Regions from separate parts of the Nitrospira sp. KM1 genome, predicted to be linked through region 1. Evidence: riboswitches for the same ligand, from Rfam matches in the RefSeq annotation. Region 1 holds a riboswitch; the other holds the start of a gene.

The links. A riboswitch is a leader RNA that binds a small molecule or an ion and turns the genes downstream of it on or off. The one in region 1 is predicted to bind cobalamin.
Region 2: another riboswitch for cobalamin. It lies ahead of W02_RS03830 (TonB-dependent siderophore receptor); the one in region 1 lies ahead of W02_RS02430 (2OG-Fe(II) oxygenase family protein).

Annotation. Positions count from the first base shown of each region.
Region 1 covers NZ_AP022671.1:519,205-526,824, reverse strand. The annotation lists gene W02_RS02440 (hypothetical protein) at 100-279, opposite strand; tRNA gene W02_RS02435 (tRNA-Arg) at 423-499, opposite strand; gene W02_RS21720 (hypothetical protein) at 1,303-1,434, opposite strand; cobalamin riboswitch at 1,468-1,674, shown strand; gene W02_RS02430 (2OG-Fe(II) oxygenase family protein) at 1,896-2,561, shown strand; gene W02_RS02425 (MoaD/ThiS family protein) at 2,607-2,888, shown strand; cobalamin riboswitch at 2,944-3,149, shown strand; gene W02_RS02420 (ribonucleoside-diphosphate reductase subunit alpha) at 3,502-5,892, shown strand; gene W02_RS02415 (ribonucleotide-diphosphate reductase subunit beta) at 5,889-6,911, shown strand; gene metE (5-methyltetrahydropteroyltriglutamate--homocysteine S-methyltransferase) at 6,967-7,620, shown strand, end outside.
Region 2 covers NZ_AP022671.1:822,015-829,634, forward strand. The annotation lists gene cobU (bifunctional adenosylcobinamide kinase/adenosylcobinamide-phosphate guanylyltransferase) at 1-221, opposite strand, end outside; gene W02_RS03815 (cobyric acid synthase) at 221-1,717, opposite strand; gene W02_RS03820 (cob(I)yrinic acid a,c-diamide adenosyltransferase) at 1,721-2,317, opposite strand; gene W02_RS21990 (cysteine-rich CWC family protein) at 2,319-2,528, opposite strand; gene W02_RS03830 (TonB-dependent siderophore receptor) at 2,615-4,618, opposite strand; cobalamin riboswitch at 4,644-4,907, opposite strand; gene W02_RS03835 (ABC transporter ATP-binding protein) at 4,965-5,858, opposite strand; gene W02_RS03840 (iron ABC transporter permease) at 5,855-7,000, opposite strand; gene W02_RS03845 (ABC transporter substrate-binding protein) at 6,997-7,620, opposite strand, start outside.

The DNA of each region.
Region 1 (7,620 bases):
GCTAGTAGCCAGGGTTCTCGCAGGGCCCGCGAAGCTAGAGCGAATGCGAGATTGAGTCAGTACTCGCCAAGCAACATTCTCGATACGGTCAAAAGTGTTTCATCGCGGTGGTTCCGGTTCGCAGCATTGAACAAATAGACCAATAATATCCAGATCTATTTCGTTTCCCTCTCTCAGATCTGGGTGTGCTTCCAGAATGCCATGAAGGATCAATGCCGGATTTGTTACGGACGGATTGTCACGCATGAACGCTCCGATAGCTTCATCAAGGTCGGTCATCGCGGTGGTCCTCTATCGGAAGAAACTAGTCTTTGCTAATAAATTGTCCTATCAACGGAATGAGGGCTTTCGAACTTCAAGAAATGAAGAACTACCCTTACCCTTCAGATACTTAAAAAATTTAGCTGTCAGCGACTATGAAATGGTGCGCCCGGCTGGAATCGAACCAGCGACCCTCAGCTTAGAAGGCTGATGCTCTATCCAACTGAGCTACGGGCGCGATAAATATCTCAATCACTTAGCTGGTGTATCTACTTTAACGTTCGACCAAGTGTTACCGGCGTGTCCAGCTTAAAGGGTATCTATCGAACTTTTGGGTATTAGGAGTCAAGTCATGCTTTTCAATCGCATTGTACCGTTTCCACATTTTCTCAGACTTGTGCCCCACTTGTGCATTGCCGGTGCCGTGTCCACCCCTACCCTTCTTAGGTTGGTGGAAGCGCAATGCCTCAAATCGTGGAATCCGAAATCAGGAATGCTGGCTTTCACCAGAGCTACCTTGCAATGATCTTATCATGTGATAAATGGGTTTCCTCTCGCCGGTGAAGACGTACCTAGTCGACAGGCTACGCACTTTTGCAATTCTCTGCAAGGTCAGCTTGACAGCGGGCGGGGGAAGAACCTGAACTGTGTCAGACCTTCTTAGCGGTGATAGACTCTCGCTTAAGGTTTTAGCCGCACTGCCCGTACTCCTCTAGCATCATAAGGAATTCCCACTTGCCTAAGTGCTCATGTCGAAATTTCACGAATCGACCGACCTTGATGAAGCTCACTTTATAAGCTGGTACCCAACCATGCGCGTGAGTTTCGACACGCCTAAATACCCTGCTGCCTCGTTCATCGTCAAAAGCTTGCTCATGAAGTCCTTCTCTCTATTTTCGTGGTAGCACCCCCCCTGCGCAGGAGCATCGCGCATGCACGATCCAGCATCGCCATCAAGTAGCGCCGGCAGTACCAATCTCCATCTTCTCTGCCAGATTCCAGCGCATCGCGCTGGTCTATGAGCGGACGACGAGTGAGTCATCAGGCAAGATCGACACGGCTCGATGAGCCGCCGAATTCCTTCGCCCGTGTTTTCATGGCTTGGATCGCGAACAGTTTTTCGTGTGAGGGCTCTCTCACTGATTTAATGATGATCGCTATCAGTTCAGCCATTCATGTCCTTGACTTGAATTGGTTCAGAAATATAGACTCCGCCCCGTTGCTGGTCTCTGAGATCGTTCAGAGAATAAAGAGGGAACCCGGTGCAAATCCGGGGCTGCCCCGCAGCGGTAAGCGAGAACGACTCCACCTTCGCACTGACTCGTCAGAGTTGGGAAGCGGTGGAGAGTAGGAACGCGGCATACGCCGACACGCTCGCAAGCCCGAAGACCTGCCAGCATCCGGCTCCGGAGAGACAACCGGTGCCTGTTAGACCTTGATGCCTCGTGGGAGGGCCGTGGGTCTGAGCTGGTACGGACTCGTCTCTTCTCTTCCGTTCTAAGTTCACGACCACATCCCCTTCACAAGGATTCTCGTTATCCGCGGGGATGCAGGTCGGTCCGAAATCCACACACATTTCGGCTGATCCTCTCCTCGTCCGGGAACCTCGATGGACCACGGGATCGGTCGGCAATGTGACGCCTGAAAACGAAATCTCCATCAGACCACTCTTTGCCACGCCGCTGCTGGTGTTTACCGTTGTGGACCACCGTCGCATCAACGCCGAGCTTTCTCGTCTTATCCTCGAACGAGAAACCTCTCAACCGAGTTATTCAGACGACGAGGTTGTCGGATGGTCGTCTCCTCATGATCTCTCCATGCTGGAATGGGCTGCCGATCCGCTTGAGCTTCTCCTTGGTCAGGTCACCCAAGTCGCCACGTGCATGACAGAGTTGTCAGAACGATCGAGTCTCCACGCGCGGCAACCCGAGTGGCGAGTAGCCGAATTGTGGGCCAATGTACAGCGGAAGGGAGGCAGCAATGCTTGCCACCCACATCCCGGCAGTTTTTGGTCCGGCGTGTATTACATCGACGTGGGCGACGTCTCACAGGGAGCAAATGGCGGAGAATTGCAACTCTATGATCCGCGAGGATGTCTGCCGCGCATGCTAGCCCCATATCTCCGATACAGCGTGCCAGAGCTCCATGACGCAGGAGCGAGTGTCTCGTTTACCCCCTCAGCCGGCCAATGCCTGCTGTTTCCCGGCTGGCTGTTTCACGCAGTCACGCGGTATACGGGGAATGCTCCTCGTATCAGCATCGCCTTCAATCTCGATCCGATTATTCACAAAGGCTCATGAGAGAATCGCGCCAGTGCAACCATTACCGAAAGCATCCGAGGCCTCATGATTAAAGTCTTAATATTTGGACTGACGTTACGAACCGCACTGGATGAGCATGAACTGGACATTGAGACATCACTGCCCACCACCGTGAAAAAATTGATCGAAGATCATCCCCCTCGACTGGGGGCGCTCCTCCCATTCGTGATCGATCGTGAAGTCGTCATTATTGTGAACAGACGGATCGGATCGGAACACTCGATCGTAAAGGACGGTGACGTCGTCAAACTTTCCTACCACTCGCAAAACCAAGCTCATGATGGTGTACGCGACATTCCAACGTAACCATTGAGACACAAACAGCGCGGAGTATGTCTTGACATCGCTCGGAATCGACTATAGACTCCCGCCCCGTGCTGGTTCTCCGAAATACTCGGAGACGAAGAGGGAACCCGGTGTGAATCCGGGGCTGCCCCGCAGCGGTAAGCGAGAACGACTCCACCTTCGCACTGACTCGTCAGAGTTGGGAAGCGGTGGAGAGTAGGAACGCGGCATACGCCGACACGCTCGCAAGCCCGAAGACCTGCCAGCATCTGACATTGGAGAGACAACCGATGTCGGTTTGACCTGGAAGCCTCGTGGGAGGGCCATGGGTCTGAGCTGGTACGGATCTCTTTCCTTCCTCCGTCCTCGGTTCACGACCATCCCCTTTCATAGCTTCCCGTCACCCGTGGGGGTGAAGGTCGGCTTTACACGCCCTGGCGTCGTCTCAAAGGGCAGTGTTAGCTGATGTCGGCTCCTCACGGTCAACCCGCAAGGGTACATCCTTTGCGCAACCACCGAACGAGGAGGCATTATGGCCAACGATCCCGCCCAGCAGGTAGATCCCCAATCCGTTTCTCCTGCAGCCTCAGCGCACCGGGCCAATGACAGCGGAACATCCTCGTCTCCTTCAACGATGCGTGTGCGCAAACGCAACGGTTCGATGGAGGCCGTCGATGTAATGAAGATCGTTCGCGCTGTCGAACGCTGTTGCACCGGTTTGACGGATATCGATCCGCTACGAATTGCTACCAAGACGATCAGCGGACTCTACGATGGCGCGACGACCAGGGAACTCGACCGTCTCTCGATTCAAACGGCCGCAGGGCTCATTGTAGAAGAGCCGCAATATTCCAAATTGGCCGCACGGCTGCTCTCGACCTACATCGATAAGGAAGTCCGCAATCAGGAGATCCACGCCTTTACGCAATCCATTGCAGAAGGGCAACGCCTTGGACTCATCAATGGTCGCCTCGCGGCGTTCGTTTCTCAAAACGCCCGTAAGTTGAATGATGCGATCACGCCGGCGCGGGATCGGGAGTTCGAATACTTCGGCCTGCGCACCATCTACGACCGCTATCTGCTCAAACATCCGATCAGCCGGCAAGTCATCGAGACTGCCCAACACTTTTTCTTGCGTATTGCCTGCGCACTGTCTGAAACGGTCTCCGATGCCCTGGAATTGTACCGGCTGATGTCCGTCCTGGAATATCTGCCGAGCTCTCCCACCCTCTTCAACGCCGGAACGCGGCATGAGCAATTGTCCAGCTGTTTCCTTCTCGATTCGCCGGAAGATGCTCTGGAACAGATTTACCAGCGATACACAGACGTGGCCATGCTGTCGAAATTTTCCGGCGGTATCGGCCTGGCCTATCATCGCGTCCGCTCCCGCGGTTCGCTCATCGAGAGCACGAACGGCAATTCCAGCGGAATCATTCCCTGGCTGAAGACGCTCGACGCCTCCGTGGCGGCGGTCAATCAAGGAGGAAAACGCAAGGGAGCTTGCTGCGTCTATCTTGAACCATGGCACGCCGACGTCGAAGAATTTCTCGAGCTGCGCGATAACACCGGTGACGAGGCTGCTCGCACTCACAATCTGAATCTCGCAAACTGGATTCCGGATCTGTTCATGGAACGCGTGGAACAGGATGCAGATTGGAGCCTGTTCGATCCGAAAGACGTCCCTGAACTCCCCGATTTGTACGGAGACGCTTTCGTGCAGGCCTACGAGCAGGCTGAACGCGATGGACAGGCCGTCAAGGCAGTGAAGGCGCGCACATTGTACGCGCGGATGATGCGCACCCTTGCACAGACTGGAAACGGATGGATGACGTTCAAGGACACATCCAATCGGACCTGTAATCAGACCGCGAGATCCGGGCGCACGGTCCATTTGTCGAACCTCTGTACGGAAATTCTCGAAGTCACCTCCCAAAACGAAACCGCGGTCTGCAACCTCGGGTCCATCAATCTGTCTCGGCACCTCTTCACCGAGCCTGGCGGGACGGTATCGTTCGACTTCACCAAGCTGGCGCAGACCGTTCGGACGGCGGTCCATCAACTCGATCGCGTCATCGATCTGAATTTCTATCCGATTCCTGCGGCCCAGGCTTCAAATTTTCGCTGGCGGCCGGTCGGCCTCGGCGTGATGGGCCTGCAGGACGTGTTCTTTCAGTTGCGGCTGCCGTTCGACAGCGCAGAAGCAAGGCGATTGTCTTGTCGCATCGCCGAGGACATCTATTTTCATGCCCTGTCGACCTCGATGGATCTGGCGATGACCAAGGGTCGTCATCCTGCCTTCGACGAAACGCGTGCCGCAGATGGTCAGCTCCAGTTCGATGCTTGGAGTGTCTCCCCTTCCGAGCCGGAACGGTGGGAAGCCTTGCGAGCTCGTATCCGCACACACGGTTTGCGGCATTCTCTTCTTATAGCGGTCGCACCGACCGCGACGATTGCATCTATTGCCGGTTGCTATGAGTGCATCGAGCCGCAAGTGTCCAACCTATTTAAGCGGGAAACCTTGTCCGGTGATTTCCTGCAGGTCAACCGGTATCTGGTCTCCGATCTGAAACTGAGGGGCTTTTGGACCGAAGTCATGCGTAACCGATTGAAGATGGCCGAAGGATCGGTTCAATCATTCGACGATCTTCCCGATGACTTGCGTCTGCTGTATCGCACCGTCTGGGAAATCCCGATGCGATCATTAATCGATATGGCTGCGGATCGCGGGGCATTCATCGATCAGAGCCAGTCGCTGAATCTGTTCATTGAAAACCCGAATATCGGGCAACTGTCCAGCATGTACTTTTATGCCTGGCAGAAAGGTCTGAAAACGACTTACTACCTTCGTTCGCGTCCTGCCACACGGATCGCAAAAGCCACCATCGATGCCGCATCGGCTGACTTGCAGGGTGGCAGAATGGCCTCCGCGTCCACGCCGAACACCACCTCACCGTCGAAGCATGATATCGCACGAGACATCGCCTGTTCCCTGGAGAATCCAGGATCCTGCGAGGCCTGCCAATGAAATATGTCGAACGCCCGGCACGACTCCTCGATCCTGGTATGTGTCTGACGCTGAGGCCGATGACCTATCCAGTGTTTTTTGACATGTATCGGGCCGCCATCCGCAATACTTGGACAGTCGAAGAAGTCGACTTTTCAACAGATGTAGACGACTTGCGAAGCAAGATGAATTCATCCGAACGTCATCTCGTCCAGCGCCTGGTTGCCTTCTTCGCTACAGGGGATTCTATTGTCGCCAACAACCTGGTCCTGAATCTGTATCGACACATCAATGCGCCGGAAGCGCGGATGTACTTGTCGCGGCAGCTGTACGAAGAAGCCCTCCATGTTCAGTTTTATTTGACCCTGCTGGATACCTACGTGCCGGACGCCGCTGAACGGCACGATGCATTCGCCGCCATCGAAACCATTCCGTCGATACGCCGCAAGGCAGAGTTTTGTTTCACATGGATGAACTCCCTTCAGCATCTGAGCGTCTTGCATACCCGAGACGAACGCCGGCTGTTTCTGCAGAACCTCATCGGCTTTGCGGCCTGCATCGAAGGGCTCTTCTTCTTTGCCGCGTTTGCGTACGTGTACTTTCTGCGGTCTCGCGGCCTTCTGCACGGATTGGCGGGAGGAACCAATTGGGTGTTTCGTGACGAAAGCGCTCACATGGCCTTCGCCTTTGAGGTTGTCCAACAGATCCGGCGGGAAGAGCCTGAGCTGTTTGACGCGTCGCTCGCGCGGAATGTCATCACGATGATCGAAGAGGCGGTCGCTTGTGAAATCGGATTCGCTGAAGATCTGCTTGGGGGAGGCATCGCGGGTCTGTCACCGGCGGACGTTAAGCGCTATTTGGAATACGTGGCGGATCAGCGTCTGGTGATGCTCGAATTGCCAAAGCACTACGGTACAAGAAATCCCTTTACGTTCATGGAATTGCAGGACGTTCAAGAGATCGCGAATTTTTTCGAACGCCGCGTGTCCGCCTATCAGGTAGGCGCGACGGGAGCCGTCACCCTCGATGCGGCCTTTTGAGAGCGAACAAACAATACGGATCGCCACTGAGCGATCAAAAGAAAGGAATCACTCCGTGTCTATTCTTGCCACCTGCCTGGGCTACCCTCGAATTGGTGCCGCCCGGGAATTGAAGTATGCGCTCGAGTCATACTGGTCGGGGAAACGCACGGCCGCAGACCTGCTTCAGGCGGGCTACGACCTTCGACGCCGGCATTGGTCGGCCATGAAAAGCGCCGGAATCGATCACATTCCCGTCGGGGACTTCTCGCTTTACGACCACATGCTGGACGCTGCCGTCATGGTGGGCGCCGTGCCGCAACGCTATCAAGCCATCGCCGATCCACTGACGCGGTATTTCGCCATGGCGCGCGGCTACCAAGATAGTAAAGGCCTCGACCTATCGGCTCTGGAAATGACTAAATGGTTCGATACCAACTATCACTTCATTGTGCCGGAACTCGAACGGACGCAGAAGTTTTCGCTCAATGCAGCGAAATTGTACGCGGAGATCGAGGAAGCCCGAAGACTGGGCATCGAGTCTCGCCCGGTTATCATCGGCCCAGTGACTTTTCTGCTCTTGTCAAAGTTGCAAGACGGCAAGACGCAGGATGCCATACCACTGGATCTGCTCGGCGATCTCCTGCCCGTGTATAAACGGATTCTCCACGAACTTGCGGAACGAGAGATCACATGGTTGCAGATCGATGAACCCTGTCTTGTCCTTGAC
Region 2 (7,620 bases), 300 kb from region 1:
GGGACTTCCGCGGTCTTCCATGAGGATGATCGCGTGCGCCGGTGTCTGGCAATCTTCATCGCCATCTCCTCATCCAACCCTTGTCCCGTGGCCACGAATGCACGGCGCGCCGTCCGTTTCACACCGCGAACCGCTATGTTCATCGCCGCCTCACTTTTACCTGACGATGCGCCGCCCAGGACCAGGATCAGCTCGGATGCCGGCTTGTCCCTTCTCCGCACTACACTCCCTCTTCGATCAACCGGTCAATAACGGGTAGCGCCAGGTGCTTCACGACCACATCGGCCAGCCGGTCGATTTTAGCGTCCAATGAGTGGCTGTGTGTCACCGGGAGAACCTCCCATCCCTTCCATCGGCGCAATCGATTCAACCACCATCGCCGAAATTCGGCGCACTCGAACAGTCCATGCACAGAAGTCCCAAACTTCCTCCCGTGATCGAGGGAGACGCCATCATCAAGATATTCCTCCGCCGTCGGGGACTGCATATGAATGAAGGGCTGACTTTTTCCTCGAATGGTGGTGCGTCCCATATGCACACGATAGCCTGTCACTGCCGTCCCGCTCTCCGCGTGACGTCCTGCGACAGGTTGGACAATCTTCGGTACGGCGAACACGGTTTCGACCGGGAGGATTCCAAGCCCGCATGCTTCGGCCTGATCGGATTCCAGATGTTCCGGGTCCCGGATGGTCCGTCCAAGGAGCTGGTACCCGCCGCAAATGCCGCCGACCATACCACCGGCCTCCAGGACCCGTTCTGCAAAAGTGTCAAATTCACGAGCGCGAACGAAGCTCAATGCCTGGATCGTGTGTTTTGTTCCGGGGAATATCAGGGCATCCACCAAATGATCACCAGGTCGCTCCATTCGCAGAACTTCGACATCCGGCTCCGAGGCCAGCGGCTCGAAATCCGTCGCATTGGAAATTGCAGGGAGGTCCACGATGCCAACCCTGATGCGATCGGGCATCTTGTCAGTCGAAACAAATCCGCTCAACCACCCCAACGAATCCTCCTCCGGAATATTCATATCCTTTATATAGGGAACCACGCCGGCGCAGACCATCCCGGTTTCCTTCGAAACGCGAGTCAGCCCGCCGTCGAGAAGATGCTCGTCCCCGCGAAACTTATTGACGGCGAAGGCCTTCAAATGCCGACGATCGGGTTCGTCCAGCAATGACCAGGTACCGACCAACGAGGCAAATACCCCGCCTCGGTCGATATCCCCCACCAAAACAACCGGCGCCCCTGCGAACCGAGCCATCTGCATGTTTACGACATCGCAGTCCCGAAGATTGACCTCCGCGGGGCTGCCGGCGCCTTCGAGCACAACCAGGTCGAATTCGTGAGCGAGTCGCGAAAAACTTTCTTGTACCACAGACCAATATCGGCGCCGGATCATTCCGAAATCTGCGGCAGTCAATGTATCGCACACATCACCCGCGACAATCAGTTGAGCCCGGAGATCATCGGCCGGCTTAATCAACACGGGATTGAAATCCGCCCTCGGCGCCAGTCCGCAGGCCGCAGCTTGCACGGCCTGGGCTCGGCCGATCTCCTTCCCGTCCGGAGTGACGAAGGAATTATTCGACATGTTTTGTGCTTTGAAGGGCGCGACGCGAAGCCCTCGCCTCGTGAACACGCGGCACAGGGCCGACACGAGCGTGGACTTGCCGACATGCGACGCCGTTCCCTGGATCATGAGCGTGCGTGCCGGCATGCACTAGCGTTCCGCTTTGAGGTCTGCCGATTGACGCTCCCATAGAAACTCCGGCTCGCCGTGCATTTTGGCGACCCATCGCGCCAGGACGAACAGCGCGTCGCTCAACCGGTTCACGAATTTATTGATCTCGGCTTCGACCGTTTCTTCCCGCGACAGACGAATACAGACACGTTCCGCTCGACGGCAGATGGTTCGCGATACGTGCAACGTGGCGGAGACTTTCCCTCCGCCTGGTAAGATGAATTCCTTGAGGGGGGCTAGATCTTCCTGACAGCGATCAATCATATGCTCGAGCCCCGTCACGTCCTGCGCCGTGATCGTCGGCATGTTCTTGAAGCGATCACCTGCTGCCGTGGCGAGAATACTGCCGATATCGAACAGTTTGTTTTGAACCCATCGTAAATCGGTTTCGAGGCGAGCTGCCTGGACTGAGTCTTTTTCATTGTTCAGCGTCCGGGCCAGTCCAATCGATGCGTTCAGTTCATCGATGGTTCCATAGGCCTCCACGCGAAGACTGTCCTTCCACACCTGCTGTCCACCGGCCAAACGGGTTTGTCCCGCATCGCCGGTCCTCGTATAGACTTTTGTAATACGCATGTCAGGTCCTTTTCATGATTGCGGCAGTAGGACCGATTTCTCCGCTGACAATTTTCCTCAGACAGCTTGGGCAAAGACAATCGTCAAAGGCTTGCTCAATCCAATCCATCTGCTCTGTCGTCACAGCTAGTTGTCCGCACCAGCAGCAATACTGCCCGCACTCAAATGTCCCTCCGCACACTTCGCAGACCTTGACGATCGATCCCTTCATACAGTCCTTGACCTCCACGGAGCAAGCCGGGACGACGGCTCTTGCCGATCCGCCGTCCAGGCTCACAAATGTTGCTTCTCCTCGGACTATAACGGCACGTCGAAATTGATCCGTACCCCGCCGAATATCGATTTGATGGGCGTTCCGAAATACAAGACTTCTTCATACCGGCGGCCAAAAATATTGTCGGCTCTTCCATAGATTTGGACGGACTTACTGACGTCATAGGTGGCCGACGCATTCCAGACATAAAAAGACGAAATCGGTTGATCATTAAATGTATCATTGAACCGCTGCCCAATATATCGGCCCTCGAGATTGGCTCTGAACGATTCGACAGGCTGATAGCTGACTATGGTTGACCATTGATGGAGCGGCCATTTGGGCAGCCGGGTGTTCGCATTATCAGTCAGATTTTCGGTGTTCGTATACGTGTATTGGAACTGCACGTCCAGGCTCTTGATCCAAGGACGGTCACGAACCACTTGGATCTTGGCACTTGCTTCAAGTCCATCCGCCCTAGCTGCTCCGATATTCTGAGCACAAAACCCAAACCCTCCCGGTGGACATCCGGCTGGATCAAACACCGACAGGATCAGATTTTGATACCGGGTCCAAAAGTACCCGGCGCTTAACAGTACCCGGTCATTAAACAACGATTGATCGAGTGCAATATCTAGACCTTTGCTTTTCTCCGGTTTCAAATTTGGATTGCCGAAGTCGGGAAAGAATAGCTGATTGATCGTCGGAGCACGGAAGCCAGTTCCATAGCTGCCGCGCAACTTGGTTCCGGTTTCTTTGACTAGATAACCAGCTGTGACACGGTATGTAGTCGCACTTCCAAATACATTGTATTCGTCTTGCCGAATCCCTGCTGTTCCAAACAGACGGTCCCATAAATTGAGTTTGGCTTCGGCAAATCCTGCATTACTGCTCACGCCTTTGTTAGGAATGAGGCTTGTACCGTTCAGAGTATCGACAAATTCTCCAAGCTGCTCGCGAAATTGGTACCCCGCCGTCAACATTACCGGCTTGGCAACCTGAAAATCATGCTGCCACTCGATTCGATTACTGGTGGTGCTGATCTCGGAGTTGAAGGCAAACGGAGTATCCTCAAACCCAGTGACCAGATTACGCTGAAGCGTTCCAGAGCTCGTCACCAGATTATCGGTTGCTCGTGCCAACGTCAGCTTTTGCGACCACCAGTCCGTGATCGGTTGCATATATGAGCCGGAAAAGACATGCTGCTTGCTTTGCGTTTTTGCGCCAAGCACGTCGGCAGGATCAGTGAATGCGAATCCATCTAAGTTCGTAATTCCATCCATCCAACGAAAATTAAAATCCAGTCGTCCGTCTTTCGGAAGATCGACTCCCAACCTGACTGAACCCTGCCAGTTATGAAACCCGTCCCGTTCACTTGCACCGCGTCTGTAATTGATGGCGGAAAAGCTGGCTGTATCCCACCGAGTGAGGGATGCGGCTACATCGACCGGTCCCTTCTTTCCCGAAACGGTGGCCCCTTCGCGAATCGTATTAAACGATCCGTACTCTGCAAAGCCCGAGACGTTCGGCGTCTCTCGTCCACGTTTCGTTGTGATATTGATCACGCCGCCCATGGCATCCGAACCCCACATCATGCCTTGACTGCCCCGCAGGATTTCGATGCGTTCAATGTTGTCGCTCGTCAAATTGGCAAAATCATAGGTGCCCAGTGTGGCACTGTTGACGATGGCGCCGTCGATCAGAACGAGCGTCTGCTCCGGTGTTCCTCCCCGCATCCGCACATCCACATTCGTTCCCGGTCCGCCGCTTTGAAATACGGCCATCCCTTGCGCCCATCGTAACGCCTCAGCCACGGTTCTGACCTTGCGCTGTTGCATTTGTTCGCCGGAGATCACTTCGACGGCGCTCGTAACTTCTCTTATGGGAGTTTCCGTTTTTGTGGCACTGACGACCACTTCCTGAGTTTCTATGACTTCGGATGACTCGGCCATCGCAACTTCTTGCGCACGGACGGTCTGAACGGGAACCGCGAGGCCGATCACAAGAATCAGCACACGAATGACAAGGCAGACGGAAACCTGACACATGGAAACCTCCCTTTGGCTCGAAGGGTGTTGATGCGCTCCGTCGGTCGGGTCTCCTGACTCGCGGATCGATGCTTCTCTGCGCCTTCCCATCCTCTTGCGAGATCGGCTGAGAGCACGCCGCACCGGCGTGACCAGCCGATGCGACGGACCACTCGGTTCCGTCGTCACATTTCTAGACAGTGGCGTTCGTGCAGAGTCGCTCCCCGCTTACAGTGGCGGCACCGTGATGGTTTTTCACCATCTTCCCCGTCACCGACGGCGTTGGTCTGACAATCCCTCCTCAATATCCCATGCCCTGATCGGAATGACGGGTGGCCGGGCACGAACCTTCCCGTCTTTTCTTCTATCAACTCGAACTCTGAGCGGATCGATCTCCCGGTAATGTAATCCGTGGAAGTCCAGATTCCGGATGCCGGTCGATCAGGACATCGCAACTATAAACCTGGCGCAAGACATCGGCCCGCATGACGTGTTCCGGCGAGCCCAAAGCTTGGATAGCCCCGTCTTTCATTACCGCAACTCTATCGCAGGACTGACTGGCGATATTCAGATCGTGCGAGACCAAGACAATCGTCATGCTGCTGTCGCGTTTCAGCCTGCGCAGGAGCGCGCACATCTCAACCTGATGCTGCAGATCCAGAAATGCGGTCGGTTCGTCCAATAACAGGATCTTCGTATCTTGAGCGAGCGCGCGGGCGATGATGACACGTTGCCGCTCGCCGCCCGAGAGCTCCGTGACGGCTCGTCCGGCAAGCCCCCAGACATCCATGGTCTCCATTGCCTGTTGCGCGATCGCTCGATCGTCTCGGCGGTCCCAGCCAAATCCCATGTCCCAGTAGGAATGATGGCGATGCGGAAATCGCCCCATGAGAACTGTTTCGGCTACGGTAAACGGAAATGACAAATCGGATTCTTGGGGCACGAATGCCACGGACCGTGCAACCTTATCCGGAGTCAAATCCCACAAAGAGTGTCCAAATAATTCGATGGAACCCTTCGAGGGTCTGGCAATCCTCGCGAATAGTTTGAGCAGAGATGTCTTTCCGGACCCGTTGGGCCCGACGATTCCCAGGATTTGACCTGACTCGACATGGAAATTGACGTTTCGGATGATCCAGGGTGAAGCGGCCTGGTCTTGTTTCCCATAGCGGAAATGCAAGCCGCGAACGTCGAACGCATGCGGGACCGATCCCTGTGACTCGTTCTCTGCCGGCAAATTCATCTCGACGGAGGCGTTCACGACATGCGGTCCTTTCTCCAGACCAACAAATAGACGAAAAACGGACCACCGGCCAATGCCGTCACAATTCCCACCGGTAGTTCCGACGGCGCCGCGTACGTTCGGGCAAGTGTGTCGGCAACCGTCAGAAATGCGCCTCCGATCAAGACTGAAGCAGGCATAAGGAGACGGTGATCCGCACCAAACACCATACGCACGGCGTGGGGAATCACCATGCCAATGAAGCCAATCATGCCGCTGAAGGACACGACGGCGCCGGTCATCAAGGCCGATAGGAGAAGAAGATTCCGTTTCACCCGCTCGGTATCAATGCCCAGAGACCGCGCCGCATCCTCGCCGAACGCCATCAGGTTCAGCACGCCGACGTGTCTCAGCAAGAGAAATAGACCCAGCAGCACATACAAAGAAAAGACCGACAATGCGGGAAGAGCTGGAGCCGTCAGCGACCCCATGAGCCAGGCCATCATCCCGAACGAACGATTCGGATCCAGGATCGAGGTGATGAACATGATGAGTGCCGAGAAGATCGCATTCAAGATGACGCCGGCCAGGAGGACGCTGTGGATGGGGAGACGGTCATAACTCACCGCCATACGATAGATCACGGCCAACGCCATGAGGCTTCCCAAAAATCCGCATAGCGGCAACGCCGATACCGACAGTATCGTCGTACCCACGCCGAAAAGGACGGCCACCGACACGCCGAGCGCCGCTCCACTCGACACCCCGAGCACGTAGGGATCTGCCAATGCATTGCGCAGCAATGCCTGCAATGTGACGCCGATCGCGGCCAGGCTCGCTCCTGCCAAAAATCCCAACAACACCCTGGGAAGGCGCACCTGCATCAGAATGGTGGCGGTCACATCGGAATCGGCCGTCCCGGGGAAGCTTGTGATCGTCCGCCAGATGATTCCGAACATTTCGCCCAATCCGATGTATTGCGTACCGAACTGAAGGCATAACACCACTGTCGCCACCGATACCGCGGATAAGAAGATGATTATGGTCAACCAACGCTTCGTCGTGAGCGTGGACTGTTGAAAAGTATGGTGATCAATTTCTTGCGAACGAGGGACGGTATTCGATGCCTGGACCATGTGAGTCGGCTGGGACGATGGAGGATGCGAAAGAGTCGGCATCATGGTCGGGTCATGACAGGGTCGTCGGCAAATGCCTCCGGATGGATGGCGCGCGCGAGGAGTTCCAGCCCTTCGACGATTCGAGGACCCGGCCGATTGAGCGCGTCGGAGGAGACATCTCGGAACTGTCTGTGACGAACGGCCGAAAGGCCGTTCCAGCGATTCCATTCTTGTTGCTCGCTTTTGGGGATCCCCTCGAGAGAACCGACTGGGAAGATCAGGACTTCGGGGTCTTCGCCCAAAACAGTCTCCATACTCAGTCTGGGATACGGCATTGGAGTTCCGGAAGCAATATTGAGCCCTCCCGCCAACCCGATCATTTGATGGATGTAACTTCCCGGCCCGACGGTAATCAGCGGATGACTGTTGAGGACATAGAGCACGCGGCGTTTTCCGGATGCGGCGACCCGTCCGGAAATCTCGCTGATGCGCTCACGCATGGCTTTCGTCAAGCGATCCGACACCGGCGTCCGATTGAAGATCTTCCCCAGGTTCTGAATTTGTACCAGAATATCTTCGACAGTCTTGGCCTCCAGAAGAAAGACCGGAATCTTGAGCTCATCGAGCTTAGCCAAAATTTCCGCACGGAGAAATTCCTGCGGGGCGACGACGAAATCCGGCTT